DNA from 3 places in the Dickeya lacustris genome. Region 3 is predicted to be linked to each of the others. Evidence: predicted binding sites of a transcription regulator. Region 3 holds the regulator's gene; each other region holds the start of a gene.
What was found. The regulator ArgR, encoded in region 3, controls arginine synthesis, uptake and breakdown. The targets are predictions, from matches to a motif close to ANTGAATAAAAATACANT.

Region 1 (3,281 bases), 420 kb from region 3:
TCGGCGGTATTGGTCAGGTTAAGAAACTGGCTAAACGCGCGGGCGACCGGCAACAGCTCCTCATTGGACAGATTCTGTAAGGTGGTCAACAGCTCCTGACGATGTGTTTCACTGCCTGCGCGTGATGCTTTCGATAATTTGCGTATCGTTTCAACACGTTCAAGAATATTCGCTCCCAGCGCATCCTTGATGGTGTCACCGAGTAGCTTGCCCAACATGCTGACATTGCTCCGCATGGCGGAATATTGTTCGTTCATAGTTACCCTGACCTGCCTCGTGATTTTGTAAATTTATTACACACAAAAATGGTGTGGTTACTGTCTATTATCTAGCCACGTTCGCCATTGTTCGTCAATCAACCTGATTTAATCCCTACAGTTGTACCTGTTTACGCGGTACAAAGGCAATTTGTGAAATTTAATTACAAAAGCTTGCTGATAAGTGACACTTATCGTAGCGCGCAGAGAAAAGCAAGCCTGACAGGGAATATCGCGGGGGAAAGTGGCAGCCCGACAGGTTATGTCGGGCCGGGAGGTGGTCTAAGCGCGGCAGAAATGCTGCACCAGTTGGGTAATCAACGTGCGGGTCGGTTTGATAAACGACATATCGATAAATTCATCCGGCTGATGCGCCTGATTGATGGAGCCGGGGCCGAGCACCAGCGTTGGGCATAACTGCTGGATAAATGGCGCTTCGGTGCAGTAATTCACCACATCGGTCGGCTGGCCGGCCAGATTTTCTACCGCTTGTGCCAGAGGGTGATCCGCCGGGCACTCGTAACCCGGGATTGGCGGGTGCAGCTCGCTGATGGTCAGGCGGCCCGGCCAGCGCTCACTGACCGGGGCCAGTGCGTCACTCAGCAGGCCGTTCAGATCGCCCAGCGTCATGCCCGGCAGCGGGCGGATATCCATATGCAGGTCGCAGCAGGCGCAAATGCGGTTAGCCGCATCGCCGCCGTGAATGTGGCCGAAATTCATGGTCGGGTAAGGAATGTGGAAGGCCGGGTTGTGATAGCGATTTTTGAGCGTGTTGCGCAGCCCCATCAGTTCAGAGATGGCTTCGTGCATCAGTTCGATGGCGTTAACACCGCGTGACGGGTCGCTGGAGTGACCGGACTGACCCTGAATACGTACCACGTTCGACATGTGGCCTTTGTGGGCGCGTATCGGTTGCAGCGAGGTCGGTTCGCCGATAATCGCGCAATCCGGGCGAATACCGGTTGATTCAGAGAAATATTTTGCACCGGCCATGGTGGTTTCTTCATCGGCGGTGGCCAGAATGTACAGTGGCTTGGTCAGCTTACTGGCATCCACATCGCGCAGTGCATCAAGAATAAAGGCGAAAAAGCCTTTCATGTCGGCGGTGCCGAGCCCGTAGAGCTTATTGTCGTGCTCGGTCAGGGTGAACGGGTCGCGCGTCCAACGGCCATCATCAAATGGCACCGTGTCGGTGTGACCGGCTAACAGCAGCCCGCCGTTGCCTTCGCCCAGCCGGGCCAGCAGGTTGAATTTATTGAACGTGCCCGGTACCGGTTCCACCTCGACATGAAAACCCAGATCGCTAAACCAGCCTGCCAGCAAGTTGATTAAGGTTTCGTTGCTTTGATCCAGCGCGCGCTCGGTGGCGCTGATGGACGGCGTGGCGATCAATGCCCGGTAGATCTCCATAAAAGGGGGTAAATTCATCTTCACTGTTGACAGCCTCTGGGTTAGGATAGTATCAATATTCATGCAGTTATTGTGAATAAAAATACAATAATGCCAGGCGAAATGAAATCATAAGCTGTGCGGCGAGGTGAGATTGCCGCATAATCGTTTCTTCTGGCTTTGTGGGTGCACGGCGTAGCTGCGCTGATGAGCCTGCTCCCTGTTTCACCTATCTGGCAATAAAGGTATACCGAACTCATGCTGAATACGTTGATCGTTGGTGCAAGTGGCTATACTGGCGCTGAACTGGCTTTGTACCTGAACCGTCACCCACAAATGAACATAACCGCTTTGGCGGTTTCCGCGCAAAGTGTTGATGCAGGAAAACGCATTTCCGAGCTGCATCCTCAGCTTAAAGGCATTGTTGATTTGCCGGTACAGCCGCTCACCGATGTGGCTGAAGCCGCCAAAGGCGTCGATGTGGTGTTTCTGGCCACCGACCACAAAGTGAGCCACGATTTAGCGCCGCAATTTTTGGCTGCCGGTTGCACCGTGTTTGACCTCTCAGGCGCTTATCGCGTGCAAGACCCTGAATTCTATACCCGTTACTACGGCTTCGAGCACCAGCATACCGACTGGCTGGCGCAAGCGGTGTACGGTTTGGCAGAATGGCAGGCGGCGAAGATAAAACAGGCCCAACTGATTGCGGTGCCGGGCTGTTATCCGACGGCCTCCCAACTGGCGCTCAAGCCGCTGGTAGAAGGCGGATTGCTCAACCCGAACCAGTGGCCGGTGATTGATGCCACCAGCGGCGTCAGCGGTGCCGGTCGCAAAGCGAGCATGACCAACAGCTTCTGTGAAGTCAGCCTGCAACCCTATGGCATATTTAATCACCGCCATCACCCGGAAATCGCCACTCATCTTGGCATTCCGGTGATTTTCACCCCGCATCTGGGCAATTTCCCGCGCGGCATTCTGGCCACCATCACGTGTCGCCTGAATGCGGGCGTCAGTGCGCAGGATGTGGCGCAGGCGTATCACAACGCCTATCACGACAAACCGCTGGTGCGCTTATACGAGAAAGGTGTCCCGGCACTGAAATCCGTGGTGGGGCTGCCGTTCTGCGACATCGGCTTCGTGGTGCAAGACGAACACCTGATCGTGGTGGCCACCGAAGATAACCTGCTCAAGGGTGCGGCGGCACAGGCGGTGCAGTGCATGAATATTCGCTTCGGTTTCCCTGAAACCCAATCCTTACTCTGATGACCTGCTGAGGCGCAAAGACCGATGAATCCGTTAATTATCAAATTAGGTGGCGTGTTACTCGATAGCGAAGAGGCGCTGGAGCGCCTGTTCACCGCGCTGGTGACTTACCGTCAGCAACATCAGCGCCCGCTGGTTATCGTCCATGGCGGCGGTTGTCTGGTGGACGACCTGATGAAGAAACTGTCGCTGCCGGTGGTGAAGAAAAACGGCCTGCGTGTGACGCCTGCCGATCAAATCGACATTATTACCGGCGCGCTGGCGGGCTCCGCCAACAAAACGCTGCTGGCCTGGGCGATTCGCCACGGCATCAACGCCGTGGGCCTGAGCCTGGCCGATGGCGGCAGCACCGTGGTGACACAGCTGAATGAC
Region 2 (3,281 bases), 180 kb from region 3:
AAAATGTCTCGGCGGAGATTTTTGGCTGGATGTGTTCCGGGGTGAAATTCCCGCAAAAAGCGCAACCGGAACAGGCGATGTATCAGGCGGTGCATCATCAGTTTGTCGCCAGCGCGTTAATCGTGAAAAAAGCCCATGACATCAACCCGGATATCCAGGTTGGCTGCATGTGTGCGTTCGTGCCCTATTACCCGTACTCCTGCCATCCTGATGATGTCATGCTGGCCGCCCGTTCAATGCACGATCGTTTCTATTTCACCGACGTTCAGGTACGTGGCCACTACCCAGCCTACGCCAAACGAGAGTGGGCGCTAAAAGGCTACGAGATAGTCATGGAGCCACAGGATGAGCAGATCCTGCGTGAAGGGAAGGCGGACTACATCGGCTTTAGCTACTACATGTCCAACGTCGTTAAACACGATGTACACAACCGCATTGATGCCAGCATGGATGGCAGCTCTGAGCATTCGATAGCCAACCCGCATTTAACCGCGAGTGACTGGGGCTGGCAAATCGACCCAACTGGCCTGCGCTATGCGTTGCTCAGTTTGTATGAGCGCTATGAAGTGCCGCTGTTTATTGTGGAAAACGGGCTTGGCGCGCTGGATAAGCCGGATGAAAACGGCGTATGTCAGGATGACTACCGTATCGATTACCTGCGTTCACACATTGCAGCGATGAAAGCGGCGGTATGGGAAGATGGCGTCGATCTGATGGGGTACACGCCGTGGGGCTGTATCGATCTGGTGTCGTTTACTACCGGCGAGATGGCAAAACGCTACGGTTTCATCCATGTCGATAAACACGATGACGGCAGCGGCACGCTGGCCCGTCGCCCGAAAAAATCCTTCTACTGGTATCAGCAGGTGATTGCCTCTAACGGTGAACAGCTCTGAGTCTATTCGGGATCTCCGCGCGCTGATGAAAAAAGAATAATATTCATCAGCGCGTGATCGTTGGCTGCGGCGCTGTGGTTATGCCTCAACGTGTGGGCTGAGTGTGGCGACCATCACCGCCTTGATGGTATGCATGCGGTTTTCTGCCTGATCAAACACAATACTGTGGGTGGATTCGAACACGTCGTCAGTGACTTCCATGCCATCATGCAAATCGTATTGCTGGGCCATTTGTTTACCAAGCGTGGTTTTTTCATCGTGAAACGCGGGCAGACAGTGCAGGAATTTCACCTGCGGGTTGCCGGTGGCGGCAATCATCGCCCTATTCACCTGATAGGGGCGCAGCAGGTCAATGCGCTGTTGCCACACCTCTTTGGCTTCACCCATCGACACCCACACATCGGTATAGATGAAATCCACGTCTTTGACGCCGGCGGCTATCTCTTGCGTGAGTGTTATCTTGCCGCCGATTTTTGCCGCCGCCGCCTGACATTCCGCCACCAGCGCAGCATCCGGCCAGCAGGCTTTCGGCGCAATCAGGCGCAGATCTAACCCGGTGATGGCGGCCGCTTCCAGCATGCTGTTCCCCATGTTATTGCGGGTATCGCCGACGTAAGCCAGTTTCATATCGGACAACGATTTACCCGGCAGGTGTTCTTGCATGGTCAGCAAATCCGCCAGTAACTGGGTCGGGTGGAATTCATTGGTCAATCCGTTCCACACCGGCACACCGGAGAACTCCGCCAGCGTTTCCACCAGTTCCTGGCCGTAACCACGATACTGAATACCGTCATATAAGCGGCCCAACACACGTGCGGTGTCTTTCATGGACTCTTTATGACCAATCTGGCTACCGCTGGGGCCGAGGTAGGTGACTTGCGCGCCCTGATCGTATGCAGCAACTTCGAAAGAGCAACGAGTGCGGGTCGAATCTTTTTCGAAGATGAGTGCGATGTTTTTACCTTGCAGGTGACGAGGCTCGGTGCCGCTTTTCTTATGCGTTTTGAGGGTGGCGGCGAGCGTCAGCAGTTGGTTGATTTCAGCCGGTGTAAAGTCCATCAACCGTAAAAAATGACGTTTATAAAACGGGTTCATGCGGGTTATCTCCATATGGCTCAACGCTATTGGTTGAATTAAAATTCACTTTATATGTGTAAATATTCAAATTCAAGTGTCACGTTCAAACTTTCTGGTGGAGAGCGCGAGCGGCCTGTGTGAAAATAAACGTATCTTTGCCGCTTTAACGAGGACTGAGACATGGCAAACCGTGAACTGCTGGAAGAACAACGTGAAGAAACCCGCTTAATCATTGAGGAGTTGCTGGAAGATGGCAGCGATCCCGATGCGCTTTACACCATTGAGCACCATTTCTCGGCCGAGAAGTTTGAAGAGCTGGAAAAAGTCGCGGTAGAGGCGTTTAAGCTGGGTTATGAAGTCACTGATGCTGAAGAGATGGAAATGGAAGACGGCGCGGTGCTGATGTGCTGCGATGCGATTAGCGAAGTGGCGTTGAATGCCGAACTTATCGACGAGCAGGTCGAACAACTGTTAACGCTGGCGGAACGTCACGGCGTGAATTACGACGGTTGGGGCACCTATTTTGAAGATCCGAACGGTGAGGATGAGGATGATGACGAGTTCGGTGAAGATGAAGACTTCTATGACGAAGATGATGACGGTAAACGCCACTAATTTTTCGTTTTAACGTTTTAACGGTGACGGATACCGTTATCGTGTGCTGCAAATCCTTATCTGTTCATCGCCCGGTTTTCCGGGCGATGCTGTTTCTGGCATCGTTTCTGGCGTTGTTTCTGTCGCTTCGCAGCCTAAGCGCCATGATGCCTTTGGCCCAGCGCAGCGGCATTAAGGCATCAGGTTTTTTAGCATCCTGACCTCACAATCAACGTGGCCGGTGTGGCCCATGGCGTGAGGAATGTGGACAAAACCCAGCGTTTCATACAAACGGACGGCGCGCGTCAGGTGTGCGGTTGTTTCCAGATAGCAGCGCGCAAAACCACAAGCGCGGCCAAACGCCAGCGCCTGCTCGGCCAAGCGACGGGCGATACCCTGGCCTCTGGCCTCTGGAAGAAAATACATTTTTTGCAATTCACACACATCGGCTTCACCGCCTGCCAATGGAGCCAGGCCGCCGCCACCGACCACCTCACCCCCGCACTCGACCACCCAGTAGGCACTGTTAGGGCGACTATAGAGCTCGAATAACCGATCCAAATCGGGGTCGGAGACGGTATAGCCCTTGTCGGCGGTCAGGCCAAACTCAGCGGAAACCCGACGGATCACGCTTGCAATAGCCGCATTGTCTGAAGCGGTGATGGGACGTGTCAGCAAAGACAGGGACGCAGACATTGTTATGTTACTCACTCT
Region 3 (3,281 bases):
CTAAGTCTGCGGATTAATCACGCGGTGGAGGCAACGCCTCCTGAAAATTAATACAGACGAGTGCGGCGTGCGTTTTCTCGAGCCAGCTTCTTCGCGTGACGTTTCACAGCAGAAGCTTTAGCGCGCTTACGTTCGGTAGTCGGTTTTTCATAGAACTCACGACGACGAACTTCAGCCAATACACCTGCTTTTTCACAGGAACGCTTGAAACGACGCAGAGCTACGTCGAACGGCTCGTTTTCACGGACTTTAATTACCGGCATGTGCCTCTCACCTCAGTAAATTCGGTTTGCCGCTGGCCTTGTGCCAGCCTTTTCAAAATGGTGCGGAATTCTACTGCAACCAAGGCCAGTTTGTAAAGTCTATCGGCGATCATAAAACGCACGATGTTGGTTTGCTCCCCTGCGAGTTGGCTTATGGTAGACTGCGCACAGCCTAAAGTCTGCGGCTAACGCTGGTCGCGATAAGAAGAAGTGAGAGTGAAAACAGCCATGCGCGTATTGGGTATTGAAACATCCTGTGATGAAACCGGGGTTGCGATTTATGACACTCAGGCCGGGTTACTGGCGAACCAGCTTTATAGCCAGGTAAAATTGCATGCCGATTATGGCGGTGTGGTGCCTGAGTTGGCTTCTCGTGATCATGTGCGAAAAACCGTGCCGTTAATTCAGGCGGCTCTGAGCGAAGCCGGTTTACAATCTACGGATATTGACGGTGTCGCTTATACTGCCGGGCCGGGCCTCGTCGGTGCGCTACTGGTGGGCGCAACGGTCGGACGTGCGCTGGCGTTTGCCTGGGATGTTCCTGCTGTGCCTGTGCACCATATGGAAGGGCACTTACTGGCACCGATGCTGGAAGAAAATCCGCCTGCATTTCCGTTTGTGGCGTTGCTGGTCTCCGGTGGTCACACACAGCTTATCAGTGTCACCGGCGTGGGAGAATATCGGCTGCTTGGTGAGTCGATTGATGATGCGGCGGGCGAAGCGTTTGATAAAACGGCGAAATTGCTGGGGTTGGATTATCCTGGTGGGCCGTTGTTGTCCAAAATGGCGCAACAGGGTGTCGCGGGGCGTTTTGTTTTCCCGCGCCCGATGACCGATCGCCCCGGGCTTGACTTCAGCTTTTCCGGCTTGAAGACGTTTGCCGCAAACACCATTCGTGAGAATGGCGGCGATGCGCAAACTCAGGCTGATATCGCCTGCGCATTTGAAGACGCCGTTGTTGATACGTTGGCGATTAAATGCCGTCGTGCGTTAGATGAAACCGGGTGTCAGCGCTTGGTGATTGCTGGTGGTGTGAGCGCGAACCGCACATTGCGCCAACGCCTTGCCGATTTTATGGCTAAACGCGGTGGCGAGGTATTTTATGCGCGCCCGGCATTCTGCACCGATAACGGCGCGATGATTGCTTATGCAGGGGCAGTACGACTTGCACAAGGCTCGCGCGATGAGCTCGGTATTAGCGTTCGCCCGCGCTGGCCGTTAGCTGAATTGCCTGCGGTGTAAAGCCGGTTTGAATGATAGATAAAGCTGCGCCCAGTGCCCATGGGCGCAGACCTCCTCGTATACGCCACTCGTACTCTGACGACGTGCGCGATGGCCGCCTGGCGTTTTTAGAGCTCTTGTTCGAATAATACCAGGATTGCTTCATAGAGTTGCTTGACACTGAACCCGCGAGCTGGAGTGGTAAAAATCGTGTCGTCGCCAGCGATAGTACCGAGAATACCCTCTGATTTTCCTAATGAATCCAGCAGACGTGCAATCAATTGCGCAGCGCCTGGGCTGGTGTGAATCACAACGACGGCATCGTTATAGTCAACATCCAGCACCAGATTTTTCAACGGACTGGTCGTGGTGGGGACACCCAGTTCTGCGGGCAGGCAGTAGACCATTTCCATCTTGGCATTGCGGGTGCGTACCGCACCGAATTTGGTCAGCATGCGGGAGACTTTAGACTGGTTAATATTCTCAAAGCCATCATCCTGTAGCGCCTGCACAATTTCGCTTTGCGAACTGAATTTCTCTTCTTTTAACAGCGCTTTAAACGCCTTAACCAGATCTTCTTGTTTATTGGACTGACGCATAGCGTACCGTATAGGGAAAAGGAATCATGCGGATATTATGCAGATGAATGAATTTTTATGCAATAAGAACGACTATGGAAGCGAATTGTTGGCATTCTGTAGCTGATTTGGCCTTTTATGGATGCTTACTTTACCGGGGTATCAAAAAATGTGGTGTGAATCACATAAAAGTAAAATAAATGTTATCAAAATGATGTTGTTTGGAGGCTGATGGTCGGTGTAATGTAACACACCCGTTAATCAGTCGTGGGCTTATGCCAAGGGTGGATACAATCGTCTGTTATTTTAATTACCTTAAAGAAATCATACAGATGGTTAGTCTATTATGCATCACTGCGTACGTTATCGCTGCGTACCTGTGCAGTGCCACCCTAAAAACCGGTCTGCATTCAGGCCACTCTCGCGAGCATAAACGTTTTTAACTAAACGCATCCACGGTAATTTTTACTTAACATAATAAAGGAGTTTAGGATGAAAGTAGCAGTTCTCGGAGCCGCAGGCGGTATTGGTCAAGCCCTTGCTCTTCTCCTTAAAACCCAGCTTCCTTCAGGTTCAGAGCTCTCTCTTTATGATATTGCCCCTGTTACGCCCGGTGTCGCTGTTGACCTGAGCCATATCCCTACTGACGTCAAGATAAAAGGTTTTTGTGGTGAAGATGCCACACCAGCATTAGAAGGTGCTGATATCGTCCTCATGTCTGCCGGAGTTGCCCGTAAGCCGGGTATGGACCGTTCCGATCTATTTAATGTGAATGCCGGTATTGTGCGTAATTTGGTTGCCCAAATTGCCCGCACTTGCCCTAAAGCCTGCATTGGCATCATCACGAATCCGGTGAATACCACCGTTGCTATTGCGGCAGAGGTGCTAAAACAGGCCGGGGTCTATGACAAGAACAAGTTGTTTGGTATCACCACGCTGGACATTATTCGTTCCAATACGTTTGTTGCGGAACTGAAAGGCAAGTTACCTCAGGATATCGAAGTGCCGGTGATCGGTGGTCACTCTGGTGTTACGATTCTGCCGTTACTGTCGCAAATACCGGGCGTAAGTTTTACAGAACAGGAAGCTGCTGATCTGACCAAACGTATCCAAAATGCAGGTACAGAAGTGGTAGAAGCGAAAGCCGGTGGCGGCTCTGCTACGCTGTCTATGGGCCAGGCTGCCGCGCGTTTTGGCTTGTCTTTGGTGCGTGCGTTGC

Region 1: argC (N-acetyl-gamma-glutamyl-phosphate reductase) is a predicted target of ArgR. The motif match lies at 1,739-1,756, and genes of this name have one in related genera.
Region 2: argF (ornithine carbamoyltransferase) is a predicted target of ArgR. The motif match lies at 2,024-2,041, and genes of this name have one in related genera.

The regions. Positions count from the first base shown of each region.
Region 1 covers NZ_CP114280.1:2,309,986-2,313,266, reverse strand. Annotated here, with positions in the region: gene ppc (phosphoenolpyruvate carboxylase) at 1-257, opposite strand, end outside; gene argE (acetylornithine deacetylase) at 540-1,691, opposite strand; gene argC (N-acetyl-gamma-glutamyl-phosphate reductase) at 1,905-2,909, shown strand; gene argB (acetylglutamate kinase) at 2,934-3,281, shown strand, end outside.
Region 2 covers NZ_CP114280.1:2,070,230-2,073,510, reverse strand. Annotated here, with positions in the region: gene O1Q98_RS09410 (6-phospho-beta-glucosidase) at 1-896, shown strand, start outside; gene argF (ornithine carbamoyltransferase) at 975-1,991, opposite strand; gene rraB (ribonuclease E inhibitor RraB) at 2,154-2,588, shown strand; gene O1Q98_RS09395 (GNAT family N-acetyltransferase) at 2,760-3,263, opposite strand.
Region 3 covers NZ_CP114280.1:1,892,464-1,895,744, reverse strand. Annotated here, with positions in the region: gene rpsU (30S ribosomal protein S21) at 48-263, opposite strand; gene tsaD (tRNA (adenosine(37)-N6)-threonylcarbamoyltransferase complex transferase subunit TsaD) at 492-1,505, shown strand; gene argR (transcriptional regulator ArgR) at 1,613-2,083, opposite strand; gene mdh (malate dehydrogenase) at 2,555-3,281, shown strand, end outside.